Regions from separate parts of the Rhizobium sp. ZK1 genome, predicted to be linked through region 2. Evidence: riboswitches for the same ligand, from Rfam matches in the RefSeq annotation. Region 2 holds a riboswitch; the other holds the start of a gene.
What was found. Region 2 has a riboswitch for cobalamin ahead of bluB (5,6-dimethylbenzimidazole synthase). Riboswitches for the same ligand answer to the same signal wherever they lie in the genome.

Region 1: another riboswitch for cobalamin. It lies ahead of ACK9YZ_RS12370 (ABC transporter substrate-binding protein); the one in region 2 lies ahead of bluB (5,6-dimethylbenzimidazole synthase).

Annotation. Positions count from the first base shown of each region.
Region 1 covers NZ_CP180586.1:2,376,867-2,384,718, forward strand. Annotated here, with positions in the region: gene ACK9YZ_RS12335 (PepSY-associated TM helix domain-containing protein) at 1-1,269, opposite strand, end outside; gene ACK9YZ_RS12340 (hypothetical protein) at 1,359-1,766, opposite strand; gene ACK9YZ_RS12345 (hypothetical protein) at 1,941-2,216, opposite strand; gene ACK9YZ_RS12350 (hypothetical protein) at 2,424-2,603, opposite strand; gene ACK9YZ_RS12355 (ArsR/SmtB family transcription factor) at 2,788-3,102, shown strand; gene ACK9YZ_RS12360 (SRPBCC family protein) at 3,099-3,470, shown strand; gene ACK9YZ_RS12365 (ATP-dependent Clp protease proteolytic subunit) at 3,519-4,139, shown strand; cobalamin riboswitch at 4,485-4,735, shown strand; gene ACK9YZ_RS12370 (ABC transporter substrate-binding protein) at 4,913-5,929, shown strand; gene ACK9YZ_RS12375 (FecCD family ABC transporter permease) at 5,926-6,966, shown strand; gene ACK9YZ_RS12380 (ABC transporter ATP-binding protein) at 6,963-7,727, shown strand; gene ACK9YZ_RS12385 (class I SAM-dependent methyltransferase) at 7,731-7,852, shown strand, end outside.
Region 2 covers NZ_CP180586.1:1,820,361-1,828,212, forward strand. Annotated here, with positions in the region: gene ACK9YZ_RS09335 (DUF2865 domain-containing protein) at 67-1,146, shown strand; gene bluB (5,6-dimethylbenzimidazole synthase) at 1,106-1,840, opposite strand; cobalamin riboswitch at 1,882-2,072, opposite strand; gene ACK9YZ_RS09345 (3-deoxy-7-phosphoheptulonate synthase) at 2,375-3,442, shown strand; gene ACK9YZ_RS09350 (hypothetical protein) at 3,998-4,399, opposite strand; gene ACK9YZ_RS09355 (TolB family protein) at 4,504-5,337, opposite strand; gene ACK9YZ_RS09360 (NAD+ synthase) at 5,365-7,044, opposite strand; gene ACK9YZ_RS09365 (hypothetical protein) at 7,046-7,234, opposite strand; gene ACK9YZ_RS09370 (DUF1003 domain-containing protein) at 7,233-7,769, shown strand.

The DNA.
Region 1 (7,852 bases), 560 kb from region 2:
GGCGAGCACGATGGTCCAGAGCCCCAGATAGACGGAGCGCCGCGGCGGCATCGGCGGCACACCGACCCGCCCGGCCGGTCGCCGCTTCCACCACATGACAGCACCTGTGACGCAGGAAAGGATGATCGCCAGGCACGTCGCCAGCATCAGAAGCTGGTTGAAGAGCCCGAATTCCTGCCCCTGATGCACATTGATGCCCCATTCGATCGCCCGCCCCAGGAAGGGATACTGGCCAAAGGAGAGATCGACGAGCGGCTTGCCGGAATACTGGTCGATATGGAGGGTGCGCTCGTTAGTAAGGTCATCGGGATAGACTGCCGCCGTATAGACGCCGGTCTCGCTGCCGGGAATGGCGAGATCGAAACCTGGGGCCATGCCGAGCCCGCGTGCGATCTCGACGGCGCGATCAAGCCCGATCGGCTTCTTCGACTGCGCCGCCGCGATATCCGACAGCGGTACCGGCGCCTTCTCGACGATCCAGCCGGCCTTCGGCAGGATATCCTCCGTCACCTTCTGCGACTTCGGCACGGCATCCCACAGCTGCACGGGATAGCCGAGATCATGGCTCGTCAGCCAGGCATTCACATTGGCCCCCCAGTATCCCGACCAGGGCATGCCGGTCATCGCCATGAAGAAGATCAGGATGCCGGCGAATGCGCCGGTCACCGCATGAAGATCACGCCAGAAGACCCGCCGCGAAGGCGTGCCGCGCACGGTCACGACGCCACCCGTCTGCCGCCGCGGCCACCAGAGATAGATGCCGGTCACGACCAGCACCATGGCAAAGCCGCCTGTGATTTCGATCAGCTTGTTGGGCGTCGTCCCAAACAGCGCAAGGCTGTGGATGCGCTTGACGACATAGTTGAACTCCTCGGTCGTCCCGACCGTATCGAGCACCTTGCCGTCATAGGGATTGACGAAAACCAGTGTCGAGCCGGCATCCGAGGAAACGGTGACGATCGCCGAGCGGTCGAGCCCGGCCGGATCCTTGTAGGAGCTGGCGACGGAACCAGGCACGGCCGCCGCCGCGATATCGGCGACCTCATGCGGCGCCAGCGCCTCGCCGGCGGGCTGAACAATATAGCGATAGGCAAAGACCGTATCGTTGATCTCGTCCTTGAAGAGATAGAGCGAGCCGGTGATCGCGAGATTGAGCAGGAATGGAATGGTGAGCAGGCCGGCAAAGAAGTGCCAGCGCCAGATGGCGCGATAGAGCGAAACGCCGGATACGGCGCTCTCCGCCACCTCAGCGGCAATAGTGATAGACATGGAAGTTTATCCGAATCCGCGGCCGGCTGCGTCAGCGCGGCCCGGCCATGATTGCAAGACGCATCACGGCCCATTGCCGCAATGCGGGTTCAGGCAAGGATCGGATTGGCAGGCGGCGCGCGCGGCCCGGTATTCGGTGGGAAAAGCTGGCGATGGAAGGCTTCGACACGGCGCGGCAGCTCCACCGCGACCGTAAAGCCAATCCGCGCACCGGTGATATCGGCAGGCTGCGGCAGCACCACGGCGGCACTGATACGGCAGGCTTCGCACGGATTGAGATGCGCGATCTTGCCGTGTTCCTTGCCGCTGTCGTCAGTGACGGTGACGCAGAGCGTCGGCAGCGTGCCGTCGGGCAGCACATATTGGGCAAGTGCTGCGGGGCTCAGGGTATCCTCGGCAAGGGCCGGAACCTGATGCGCAAAGCCGACGAAGACGAGCGCAAGCGCGCATAGAATGCGCACCATCAATTGCTCGATCCTGTCCAGACGGTGTTGCATCGTTCCCCTGCGCCTTGAGGCCCCTACCTCAGCATCGAATCCGTGATAGCGACATCCGCGGGAAAGCTCAATGCGACATTCGTTCGCCGCATGCCGCCCCATGTTTCAAACAAACGGCTTCTCCCCCACCGGCAAGACGGCGCAAGAGACTGCCACCCCGCAAACGAGACCTCTTCACATGCGATGAGAGATCTCGTCCTGATGCCGTTCGTAAGCGTGTCGCGCCTCGGCCAGCGCTTCATCGATATTGTGCGACCGGCCGGCCAGCGGCACATCGCCCTGCCTGCCGTCGGCAATCAGCAGGCGCCACCCCCAAGGTTTTGCCGACGACAGGTTCTCTCCATCGCGGGCGATGGTCCCGACATATTTGCCGTCGACGGTCAGGTGGAAAACGCTCGGCTCGCCTGACCGCACAAGCGCGAAATTCGCGCCTTCCTGATGTCCAATCATGGCACTGCTCCAACTGATGATGATCAGCGATCCGAACCGCCGCCTCGCGCCGTTGTTCCCGAGCCCATGCTTCTGATAGGCCGCTACTTCCGAAAGCAAGTCACCATGAGGCGACGGCAAGAGATCCGACCGTGATGATCACGGCAACAAGCAGCACCAGCCCGATATAGATCGACATATATCTGACCCGGTATGTCGTCGCCGGCGTCATGGCGCAGCTCCGGGAGGCGGCTCATCCTCGCCGGGATCGGGCACCGGCTGATCATCGCCCTGCTTGTCGGGCATCGGCTCCTTGACGGGCGGAGCGGGTTTTCCGGGCGGCGGAACGGGGGCTGACGGATGAGGTTCAGGTGCCAGGACCTTGATCGCTGTGGCAGGATTCGTCATGGCCTTGTTCTCCGGCTCGCGTGAAGGGCTTGAATGCAAAAGCCCAACGAGGCCGGGCCTGCGATGTTCCAGAGGCGCGGCCTTTTTCCGCCCGACGGAGACCTCGGCGCTCGCATCGGGTTCGCAAGACGCGCAGATGACGCAAGCCCTTGCGAATCACATAAGTCTGTGCTTATGTGTCATCATGATGGAACACGACATTTTCCGCGCCCTCGCGGACCCGACACGCCGCACGATCTTCGAGAAACTGGCGACCGGCAGCATGAATGCCAGCGCGCTTCGCCAAGGCATGGATATCAGCCAGCCGGCGATGTCCCAGCATCTCGCCGTGTTGCGAGCGGCAAGGCTGGTGCGCGAACAGAAGGAGGGTCGTTTCGTGAATTACGAGGTCGACCCCGAAGGGCTCACCCTCATCGCCCAATGGCTGGCGAAATATCGCGCCTACTGGCCGGCCCGCATCGATGATCTCAAGCTCTTGCTGAAGGATATGGATCAATGAACGAGGTGAAAGCCAAGGTGCAAGCCAAGCAACAACAAAGCGGCTTCGAACAGACATATGAGCTGGATGCGCCACTGGAAAAGGTCTGGCGCGCGATCAGCATTGCGGAATTCCGGGAGAAATGGCTGCCGAAGGAAGCGCTTGCCGATCCGCAATCGCTCTCCGAGACGCCAGGCAAGGAAATCCGCTACCGATTGCGCGACGATGCCCCGCCCTATCTCGAAAGCACCGTCACCTTCACGATCGCCGCGAACGCATCCGGCGGAACCAGCCTGCGGATCGTCCACGAATTGACCGGAGCCACTTTCGAGCGGCTTTCGAGATCGGTCGCCAACAGCAACGGCCAGACCATGATGCTCGCCGCCTGACGCGGCAGGCCTTCCCCCTGATCAACTCTGGAAGATTGGAGTTCGCCGATGCGCGAAACGATGCAACTCGTCCCTATGGTCGTGGAACAATCCTCGAGAGGGGAGCGATCCTTCGACATCTATTCCCGCCTCCTGCGAGAGCGGATCATCTTTCTGAACGGTGAGATCAACGACACCGTTTCGGCCCTCGTCTGCGCCCAATTGCTGTTCCTCGAAGCCGAAAATCCCAAGAAGCCCATCAATCTCTATATCAATTCGCCTGGCGGCGTCGTGACCAGCGGCTTTGCCATGTACGACACGATGCGCTTCATCCGCGCGCCGGTGCACACGCTCTGCATGGGAACGGCCCGCTCCATGGGCTCCTTCCTGCTGATGGCCGGCCAGCCGGGAGAGCGCTATGCCCTTCCGAATGCCAGCATCCTCATCCACCAGCCCCTCGGCGGCTTCCAGGGCCAGGCCTCCGACATGCTCATCCATGCGGAGGAAATCAGGAAGACCAAGCAGCTCATGACGCGCCTCTACGCCGAACATTGCGGCCGATCCTATGAGGAGTTCGAGCAGGCAATGGATCGCGATCGCTTCATGACGGCGCAAGAGGCGCAGGAATGGGGCCTGATCGACCGCATCCTGCAGGATCGTGAAGAGATGACGGACGTCGCGCCACAATAGCCATCGGCTGCTTTGAAGGGGCTCGGCTCACCAATCGCTGTCGATGGCTTGCGTCATACGCCGCCATCCCGTCACGATGAAGAGCCGGCCAGACATCAGACGAGGCCCGCGCCCAATTTCTCAAAAATCCGACAGCCGGGACTGGACAACGCAGGTGTAACTTTATAACAGTGGCTATGTAATGTTATTACATTAAGGGAGATCTCATGTACCGGCGCCCTTTCACTGTCTCCGCAGTCGCCACCGCGCTCACATCCGCCGCCGCGCGGCTCGGGCGTCAGCCACGAAGGCGGCGTCGGATCCGACACACTTCGCATTCCGGTGCTTGACGTTGCCCATGGCGGCGTCATAGATCGGAGCGACGGTTCCCCGAAGAGAACTCCGAGGGGAATAATAGGGAACACGGTGAGGACGACCCAAGAGGGACCGAGACCGTGGCTGCCCCCGCAACTGTAAGCGGATTGTCGATCTCGGGGTTGATCGCTTCAACGATCATGCCCTCGGCCTCTGGGCCGTGCCACTGCGATTTCGCGGGAAGGCAGATGACCGGCACATATTCGCGAGCCAGGAGACCTGCCGTCGATCACGATCCAATCAAGCCGGGCGGGGATGCCCGACAAGGAGCAGACATGATTGACAAGACCCCTCCCCACCTGCCGCCATCCATCCGTCTCGATTGGACGATCCGCCGCTAGCTTGCCGCTCGCCGGCTTCGTTCGCGTTTTCGCGCACCGGCATCCGCCAGCCCTTTTCCTTCTGATCGAGAGTTTCCCATGCGACAGCTTCTGAAGAGCTTTTCCCTCGCGCTCGGGCTGGCCGGCTTTGCTGCGCCCGCCTTTGCCGCCACCCAATATCCCCTCACCCTCACCAATTGCGGCCAGCAGGTCACCTTCGAAAAAGCGCCGGCCAGGATCGTTTCGATCGGCCAGGGCATGACCGAAGTGCTGTTCTCGCTCGGCCTTGCCGACAAGATCGCCGGCACCGCCGTCTGGGTCGGCCCGGTCCTGCCGCAATATGCCGATGTCAACAGCAGGATCAAACGGCTGGCCGACAATGACCCGAGCTTCGAATCCGTCGTCGGCGCGGAGCCCGATCTTGTGACTGCCGAATTCGAATGGCATGTCGGCACGCAAGGCTCCGTCGGCAAGCGCGAGCAGTTCAAGGATCTCGGCATCAACACCTATGTCGCGCCGGCCGATTGCGTCGCCAAGATCAACACCGATGGCGGTGATGGCGTGCGCAAGGAACTGTTCACGATGGACCTGATCTATCAGGAAATCGCCGAACTCTCCGAGATCTTCGACGTGAAAGACCGCGGCGACGCGCTGATTGCCGACCTGAAAAAGCGCGAGGCGGATGCCGTTGCCTCTGTCGCCGGTGCAGCGGCGAAGAACCTGCCTGTCGTATTCTGGTTCTCCAGCAAGGAGGTCGAGGGCGATGCCTTCATCGCCGGCAAGAACAGCGCGCCGGCCTATATCCTGAAAACGCTCGGCGCGAAGAACGTCGTGACGACTGAAGAGGAATGGCCCCTCGTCGGCTGGGAAACCATTACGCAGGCCAATCCTTCCGTCATCGTCATCGCCACCATGGACCGCCGCCGCTATGCCGCCGACGATCCCAGGGTGAAGGTGGATTTCCTGGAGAATGATCCGGTCACCAGGGAGCTGGATGCGGTGAAAAACAAGCGCTTCATCATGATGGACGCTCAGTCGATGAACCCGACGATCCGCACGATCGACGGCATCGAAACGCTGGCAAAGGGCATCAAGTCCTTCGGTCTGACACAGTGAGCCAAGCGCTTTCGCCACAGAGGACATGGTGGGCGCTTGCCGCGCTCACCATCGCCGCCGTCATCCTGCTCGCACTGATGATCAGCCTTGCCGTGTCGATCGGCGAGATCGCCATCCCGCTCGCCACTACGGCAAAGGCGGTCTCCAACCGCCTGTTCGGCACGGCGTTCGAGCTCAGCCGCATCCATCAGGGCATCATCTGGGATTACCGCCTCAGCCGCGCGCTGGTGGCGGCAAGCGCCGGTGCGTCGCTGGCGCTTTGCGGCGCGATCCTGCAGGCGCTGCTGCGCAACCCGCTCGCCGAACCCTATGTGCTCGGCATCTCCGCCGGCGCATCGACGGGCGCCGTCTGTGTCATGATATCAGGCCTCGGTTATGGCATACTCGGCCTGTCGAGCGGGGCCTTCATCGGCGCGGTCGCCGCCTTCCTGCTGGTCGGCGTGCTGGCGGCCGGTGCCGGCGGCACCAGCGAGCGCATCATTCTCTGCGGCGTGGCGGGCTCGCAGCTTTTCAATGCGCTGACCTCCTATATCGTCACCACCTCGGCCAATGCCGAACAGGCCCGCGGCGTGCTCTTCTGGCTCTTGGGATCGCTGAGCGGCGTGCGCTGGCCGGATGTCTATCTTTCCGTGCCCATCGCCGTGATCGGCTTCATCCTCTGCCTCGCGCATGTGCGTGCGCTCGATGCCTTCGCCTTCGGCACGGATGCCGCAGCCGCGCTCGGCGTCCCGGTGCGCCGGGTGCAGTTCACCCTGCTCGCCGTCACGGCCGCGATGACGGCGAGCGTCGTCAGCATGGTCGGCTCCATCGGCTTCGTCGGCCTCGTCATTCCCCATGCCGCCCGCTTCCTCGTCGGGCCGGCGCATGGCCGCCTGCTGCCGGCGACCGCGCTTGGCGGCGCGCTCTTCATGGTCGGCGCCGATATCATCTCGCGCATCATCATTCCGCAGCAGATCCTGCCGATCGGCGTCGTCACCGCGCTCTTCGGCGCCCCGGCCTTCGCCATCATCCTCTATCGCGTGCGGAGAAGCGCATGAGCATATCAGTCGACAAGGTCACCTATGCCGCCGGCAATACCGTCATCGTCAATGGCGTCAGCATATCGGTCGAAACGGGCAAGGTGCTCGGCCTGCTCGGGCCGAACGGCTCCGGCAAATCCAGCCTGCTTCGCCTGATCTGCCGGCTGCGGCAGGTCAGATCCGGCATCATCCGCCTCGGCGAAGACGACGTCTCCGGCCTTTCGCGCGCCGCCCTCGCCCGGCGCATCGCCTTCGTCGAGCAGCAGTCGACGACGGATACGCAGATCACCGTGCGCGATGTCGTGCGCCTCGGCCGCACGCCGCATCGCGGCCTCCTCGCCTCCTGGGGCTCCGATGACGATGCCGCCGTCGAGGAAGCGCTTGCCCGCGTCGACATGGCCGAGCGCGCCGGCCAGCTCTGGCAGACGCTGTCGGGCGGCGAGCGCCAGCGCGTGCATATCGCCCGGGCGCTGGCCCAGAGCCCGAGCGAATTGCTGCTCGACGAGCCGACCAACCACCTCGATATCCAGCATCAGCTCGATATCCTGGCGCTGGTTTCCAAACTCGGCCTCACCTCGATCATCGCCCTGCACGATCTCAATCTGGCAGCGATGTTCTGCGACCATCTCGCCGTGCTGCAGAAGGGCGAGGTTGTTGCATCAGGCATACCCGAAGAGGTGCTGACCGAGGAGCTGATCGCCAGCGTCTTCGGCGTGCGCGCCCATATCGAAAAATCACCCGTGCATGGCCGCACGTATATCCAGTATCTGATGGGTTGAGGGATGGACGGCTCCAATTTCGATCTCCCCAATTTCGATCTCCCCAATTTCGATCTCAAGGAAGAGATCCGCGACTACTGGTCGAAGCGCTCTGAAACCTTCGACCTCGCCTTCGGCCACAGGAT
Region 2 (7,852 bases):
GACAAAGCGCGGTGGATGGAAGCCGCAACGCACTGATAGATGCTTTTCTCTTTCCGGAACGACGTCGTGAAGCGCCGAAACCTGTATCTCGTTTTCTGTCTGGCATTCGCGGCTCCTGCGGCGGCGCAGACCAATGCGATCTGTGAGGATCTGCGCGGGCGCCTTGCCGACCTGCCGCAAACCTTCGGCAACAGCAGCAGCGAGATGCGCCAATATGCCGGCGCGCTTGCCGAACAGAATCTCGAATTGCGCAAGGTGCGCAGCGATCTGCGCCGGTATGGCTGCACCTCCGGCAGCATGGTCGTCGTTGGCGGCGACAACGCCGGCTTCTGCTCCGAGCTCGAGCATGCTGAAGCCAGGATGGTCGACAATATCAGCTTCCTTCAGCATCGCCGCAACGAGTTGCGCCAGTCCGGCCCCGATGCGGCCCGCGCGGAACTGATGGCCGCGCTCGAAGACAATGACTGCAACAGCGACAGTTTCAGCGGGCCTGCCGAAGGCGACGCCTACGCGCCGGCTCCGAGCATCGAAGAGCAGGCCATGCGCAGCGACACGTTCATCCCGCTCGGCGGCGGCGAGCGCTATGGCCTGCCGCGCGCCGAAATGCTCTCGCCCGTCAGCACCATCTGCGTGCGCACCTGCGATGGCGGCTTCTTCCCGATCAGCAACAATGCCACCTCGGTCGATTTCGACCGTGATGCCGCGACCTGCGCGAAGATGTGCCCCGGCCTCGAGACGGAACTCTTCTATCGCGAGGTTTCCAGCACCGAGACCTCGAACATGATTTCGACGGCAACCGGAGCGCCCTACAGCGCGATGAAGAACGCCTTCGCCTACAAGACCCGTGCACCTGGCGAAAAATCCGCCTGCTCCTGCAATCTGTCTGCCTATTACGAGCAGATGCGAAAGAGCCAGGCCGCCTATGCGCCGGCGCCCGAGCCGAAGGGCTCGATCACCACGATCCGGACGGAAGCGCCGAAGGCGGTCGGCACCCCGCCTGCCTCGCAGCCGCAGGTGGCGGATCGCCCCTATGATCCCTCTGCCAGCAAGGTCCGGCAGGTCGGCCCGCAATTCCTTGCCGGCGATCAGGGCAAGATCGATCTCGCTAATCCGGCGACACCTGGCCCTCAACCTCAACAGCAGTAGTGACCGGCTCACGGTCCGATCGTCCCCAGCCGTCATGGAAGACGAGATCTTCCAGCGGCATGCGCTGCCGCCAGCCTTTGACCGCCAGTTCCGGCTGGTCATAGAGCCGGTCGACGAAGCCGGCGCAGAGCCAGGCCACCACCTCGATATGATCGGGGATGCCGAGGATTTCCTTCAGGTCGCCCTCGCGAAAAATGCTGACCCAGCCGATGCCGACGCCTTCCGCTCGCGCCGCAAGCCACAGGTTTTGGATGGCGCAGACGGTGGAATAGCTGTCCATGCGCGGATTATGCGTGCGCCCCAGCACCACGCTGCCGCTGCGGGTAGGATCACAAGTCACGCAGATTCCGAGCGGCGCCTCGACGATGCCTTCGAGCTTCAGCGAGCGATAGGCCTGCCGCCGCTCGGCGGTAAACATCAGGGCCGCTTCCTCATTCGCCTTCGCGAAGGCATCGCGCACCTGCGCCCTCACCTCGGCACTTTTCACCAGAATGAAATTCCACGGCTGCATGAAACCGACCGAAGGCGCGTGATGGGCCGCCATCAGCAATCGGGTGACGAGATCATCCGGCAGGGGATCGGGCAGGAACTGGCAGCGCACATCGCGCCGCGTCATGATCGCATGATAGACGGCCTCGCGTTCGGCCGCAGAAAAGCTGGATGCCGGGCAAACGGCATCGTCAATGGGTCGCATCGTCAAATCCCCAACAACGCAACCGCCCGCCGTCCGCGCGGGTTGGGTCTATCTTGCCAGGCCGGTCTTCTGACTTGGCGTCATCCACTTGGCCGCAGCCTTCCCGGCCTTGAGGCCAGTGGCGTGGTGAGCGGCAAGCGTCGGCCTTACAGCGTTGGGCACGTTCCGGTCTTGCACCGGATTCCCGATTCTCCCGCTTGTGACGGCGGGCACCTGACGGGCGATCTATGGCGTGGAAACGGCATGGCAGCAAGTCAATTCGGCGAATATGCCTGGAACGGAACTGCATCTCCGCCCCTGCCCGGTAAGGAACTGTCACTTGCAAAATTCCGCGTGACAATTTGTTTCCGCATCGCTACATAGCCAGCATGTCGATCTCGTCCGTCTACGCATCGCGATTTTATTCGTACCGCTGCTTCCAGCGGATGCGGGTCTGTGCGTAACCAAATCTAACGCGACGACAACCCGAACAGCCGCTAGTCTACCTGGCGGCTTTTTTGTTCCGCACGGTATGACCAAACAGGAGAGCATACCGTGACTGACACCATTGATGATCTGCGCATCGTCGAGATCACCCCGCTGACCAAGCCGGCCGATATCATCTCGGAAATCCCGCGGACATCAGCGGTCACCGAGACCGTGACCGGCACACGCGACACGATCCATAATATCCTGACCGGCAAGGACGACCGCCAGCTCGTCGTCATCGGCCCCTGCTCGATCCATGATCCGGCAGCCGCCCGCGAATATGCGTCCCGGCTCGTTGAGCAGCGACGACGCCTGTCCGGCGATCTCGAAATCGTCATGCGCGTCTATTTCGAAAAGCCCCGCACCACCATCGGCTGGAAAGGCCTGATCAACGACCCGCATCTCGACGGCACCTACCGTATCGAGGAAGGCCTGCGCCTTGCGCGCCGCCTGCTGCTCGACATCAACGCCATGGGCCTGCCGGCCGGCTGCGAATTCCTCGATACGATCACGCCGCAATATATCGCCGATCTCGTCAGCTATGGCGCCATCGGCGCGCGCACGACCGAAAGCCAGATCCACCGCCAGCTCGCCTCGGGTCTCTCCTGCCCGATCGGCTTCAAGAACGGCACGGATGGCGGCGCGCGTGTCGCGCTCGACGCGATCATGGCCGCTTCCCAGCCGCACCATTTCCCGGCCGTCACCAAGGACGGACAGGCAGCGATCGCCTCCACCCGCGGCAACGAGGACTGCCACATCATCCTGCGCGGCGGCAAGCGTCCGAACTATGAAGCGGCCGATGTGCAGGCCGTCATCGCCGAGGCAACCAAGCTCGGTGTCGACCCACGCATGCTGATCGATGCCAGCCACGCCAACAGCGGCAAGGATCCGATGAACCAGCCGAAGGTCGTCCACGACGTCACCGGCCAGATCGTCGCCGGCAATCACCACATCAAGGGCATGATGATCGAGAGCAACCTCGTCGCCGGCCGCCAGGATCTCGTCCCCGGCAAGCCGCTCGTCTACGGCCAGTCGATCACCGATGGCTGCATCGGCTGGGATATGTCTGTCGACGTGCTCGAGGACCTGGCGAAGGCCGTCCGTGATCGCCGCAAGGCTGCCGTCGCGGCCTGAGCGAGAGAATGAAGTGCGGCGGGCGAAATCCCGCCGTGCTATCGCCTATAATCCACCGCCCCTCCATCAAAGATGGCGCGGCTGCACAATATCATTCGCCGACCATCTTTTACTTCAGGACGGCAGGTGTGATCTCGAATTGCTCCGATTGAGAAGGCGAGCGACAAGCAAAAATACCATTGCCAGGACATATCCCGCCAGTACGGCTAATGCTTCCAACGCGAGTGGAAGCATTACGATACCGTCGCCGGGACCTTCCATCTCGTCTGGCGCTATCCTCGGCATTCCGACGAGACTGAAGGTCAAAACGGAAGCTAGTACCCACAGAAATGCGAACATATGTGGCATCCACTTTAAACGCTTGAGTGAACGCCCGACAAGATGCGCCAATAGAGGCGCCATGACATTCGAAATAAGAAAAATCGGTAGCGCGATGAGTGGAGGCAATATTGTGGGATAAGCGGGATCATAATGCATAGAGTACCGCCGACGAACGAGTCTGTACTTTTCAGATATCCCACAAACCAAGTCACGCGGCTACCGCCGCTGGCGCTTTCACGAAATGCGCCTGTGCAAGCACTTAGAGGCGACGAGCAAATTATAATTGGTCACTGTGCGGATAGAGCCGAGATATTCGTTCTCGTCGTCAACGACGTCGCTTAAAAACAGGAGAGCAATCTTATCCTGTGACTGGAGTATGAACTCCTCTTCCTGGGTGAGAGGCAGATCATCGAAGAAGTTCATAGCGTTATAATTTCTGAAGTACGTCTCATTGCCGCAAGCATATCTAACATCATTCTGAATATAGAATTTGGCGATGGGTACCGCCATCTGATTCAAAATTTGCGACTCCTGATATTTTCCGAACCATCGCAGATACTCGACCGGAAACGTAACAAACAGCAAAGCACGGCAGCAGATCAAAAAGGCAAACGCCGCGAGCAATACCTTGTGCATAATTGTATGAAGGTCCCTCTGATGAGTGAGCGATGCTAGCTTGAGAAGGGTTGCATAGGACTTGAGGCCACGAGCACTCCATCATCAAACTGCGATGCGCCCTCTCAAGATCTCACCGGAAAATACCGCACATAGGCGAATTCCTCGCCATCCGGCGACCAGTTCGGCACATTGATCGTGCCCTGCCCGCCGAAAAGCTCGAACAGCTCCGTCAGATTGCCGCCATCCATATCCATCATGCGCAGCCGCACGTTCAGATCACGCGGATGGTCGAAGACATCGGGGTCGTAGGAGAGGATCAGCACCTTGTCGTTGTTGGGCGACGGATGGGCGAACCAGTTGCCGTAATTGTCCGATGTGACCTGCTGGAGACCCGTGCCGTCGGGGTGGATGCGCCAGATCTGCATCAGCCCGGTGCGGCTGGAATTGAAATAGATCCACTGCCCGTCCGCCGACCAGTCCGGCCCGTCATTGCGGCCCTCGCCATGCGTCAGCCGCTTCTCCTCGCCGCCATCGACCGAGATCGTGTAGATGTCGAAGACGTCGTTGCGGATGCCGCAATAGGCAAGCTCGCGCCCATCGGGTGACCAGCCATGCCAGTAGGACGGCAGGTTTCTGGTGATCAGACGCGGCTTGCCGCCCTCGATCGGGAGGATGTAGATCGCCGACTTGCCGAACTCGGTCTTGTCGGAAATGACGATCTCCTCGCCATCAGGCGAAATGCCGTGGTCATTGTTGCAATGGACGGCAAAGCCGGTATCGACCTTCTCGACAAGATCGCTGCCGTCGAGCCGCAGCCGGTAGAGCAGCGCGTCGCCATTGATCAGCAGATAGGCGCCGTCGCGCGAGAAATTCGGCGCCTCCACCAGCGCTTCCGTCTGCCAGATGACACGGCTTTCGCCCCGCCGCACATTGTAGATTTCAACTGAGCTGCGCATTCATCCCTCCCAGATTTTTGAAGCGTCTCAGCGATCCCGGAACCGGTTGGTGATCGGGTAGCGCCGGTCGCGGCCAAAATTCTTCTTGGTGATCTTCACGCCCGGCGCCGACTGGCGGCGCTTGTATTCGGCGAGATAGAGCAGATGCTCGATGCGGTGTACCGTTTCGACATCATGGCCGCGCGCCACGATCTCCTCGACACCCATTTCCCGCTCGACCAGGCATTCGAGAATGTCGTCGAGGACAGGATAAGGCGGCAGCGAATCCTGGTCTTTCTGGTCAGGGCGAAGCTCGGCCGAGGGCGCCTTGTCAATGATATTCTGCGGAATGACCACGCCCGAGGGGCCGAGCGCATCCGGCGGCACATTCCCGTTGCGCCAGCGGGCCAACGCATAGACCTGCATCTTGTAGAGGTCCTTGATCGGATTGAAGCCGCCGTTCATGTCGCCATAGAGCGTCGCGTAACCGACCGACATTTCCGACTTGTTGCCGGTCGTGACGACCATCGAGCCGAACTTGTTGGAGATCGCCATCAGGATCGTGCCGCGCGCACGGCTCTGCAGGTTCTCCTCGGTAATGCCGCTGTTCGTGCCCTCGAAGAGGTTCGACAGCGCCGAGGAAAAGCCCGTCACCGGCGCCTCGATCGGCACGATGTCGTAGCGGCAGCCAAGCGCCTTCGCGCAATCGGCCGCGTCCTTCAGCGAGTCCTCGGAGGTATAATAGTACGGCAGCATGACTGTGCGTACCCGCTCTTCGCCGAGCGCATCGACGGCGATTGCCGCGCAGATCGCCGAATCGATGCCGCCCGAGAGCCCGAGCACGACATTCCTGAAGCCGTTCTTGTTAACATAGTCGCGGAAGCCGAGCAGGCAGGCGCGGTAATCGGCCTCTTCGCTTTCCGGAATGCGCGCCATCGGCCCTTCGGCGCAGCGCCAGCCATTTTCGGTGCGTTTCCAGGTAGTCACCGCAAGCGCCGTTTCGAACTGGCTGAGCTGGAAGGCGAGCGACTTGTCGGCATTGAAGGCAAAGCTTGCGCCGTCGAAGACGAGCTCGTCCTGACCGCCGAGTTGGGCAGCGTAGACCATGGGAAGGCCGGTTTCGATGACCTGCTTCAGCACCACCTGATGGCGGATATCGACCTTGCCGCGGTAATAGGGCGAGCCGTTCGGCACGAGCAGGATTTCCGCCCCGCTTTCAGCCAGCGTCTCGCAGACGCCGAGATCGCCCCAGATATCCTCGCAGATCGGAATGCCGATGCGCACGCCGCGGAAATTCACCGGTCCGGGCATGGCGCCCTGATCGAAGACGCGCTTCTCGTCGAATTCGCCGTAATTCGGCAGGTCGATCTTGTCTCTGATGGCAATGACCTTGCCGCCGTCGAGCACGGCGATGGAATTATAGCGCCCCGTCTCGTCCTGGCGCGGAAAACCGATGACGATACCCGGCCCGCCATCTGCGGTATCGGCCGCAAGGCTTTCCACCGCCCTCCAGCAAGCCTGGATGAAGGCCGGCTTCAGCACCAGGTCTTCCGGCGGATAACCGGAGATGAAAAGCTCGGTCATCATGAGGATATGCGCGCCCTGCCGCGCCGCATCGGCGCGCGCCTCGCGCACCTTGGCAAGGTTTCCGGCGACATCGCCCACCGTGGGGTTCAGCTGGGCGATGGCGATGTTGAACGTATGGGAGAGAGCGTTTTCCTGTGTCATGTCATTCATTTAATCCGCCCCTGCGTGCACCGCAATAAGCCGCTTCAAAAGCCGTAGCTATCTGCGGCAAAAAATTGATGAAGGGCAGCCCCATCCTCTGTTTGCCTTGCGCGACGCCGATACGCATTGCAATTTGCGGCGACGGCGGAATACTGCGCGCCAATTCGATCCATTCCCGGGACAATGCCATGTCTAACTTTCCAAATTTCGTCCACCTGCATTTCGGCAAACCGGCCGAGGAGCTGGGTGCCATCGAAAAGCGCGTGCTGGCCAAGGCACATGAGCGCAAGATCATCTCCACCGACGTCAACGCTGCCTTTTCCGCCGAAGCCTCTTTCGGCGAGCGGCTGGCCGACGGCATCGCCCGCGTGGGCGGCTCCTGGTCCTTCATCCTGGCCTTTCTCGCCTTCCTCCTCTTCTGGACGGTCATCAACACGGTCATCCTGCTGACGCGCGCTTTCGATCCCTACCCCTTCATCTTCCTGAACCTCATCCTCTCCATGCTCGCCGCCATCCAGGCGCCGATCATCATGATGTCGCAGAACCGCCAGGCCGAGCGCGACCGTTTCGAAGCCGCCAAGGATTATGAGGTGAACCTGAAGGCCGAGCTGGAGGTTCTGTCGCTGCATCAGAAGATCGATATGCGGGTGCTGACGGAACTGACAGCGTTGCGCGAGGACGTCTCCCGGCTGAACGCCCTCCTTTCAGAGCGAGGTCAAGCTTGAGTCTGTTAAAACAGGAATCTTTAGGCATCTGAAATAGCGGCCCAATTCTGGTTCTTATATTTACAAACAAATCTTTGCAAAGA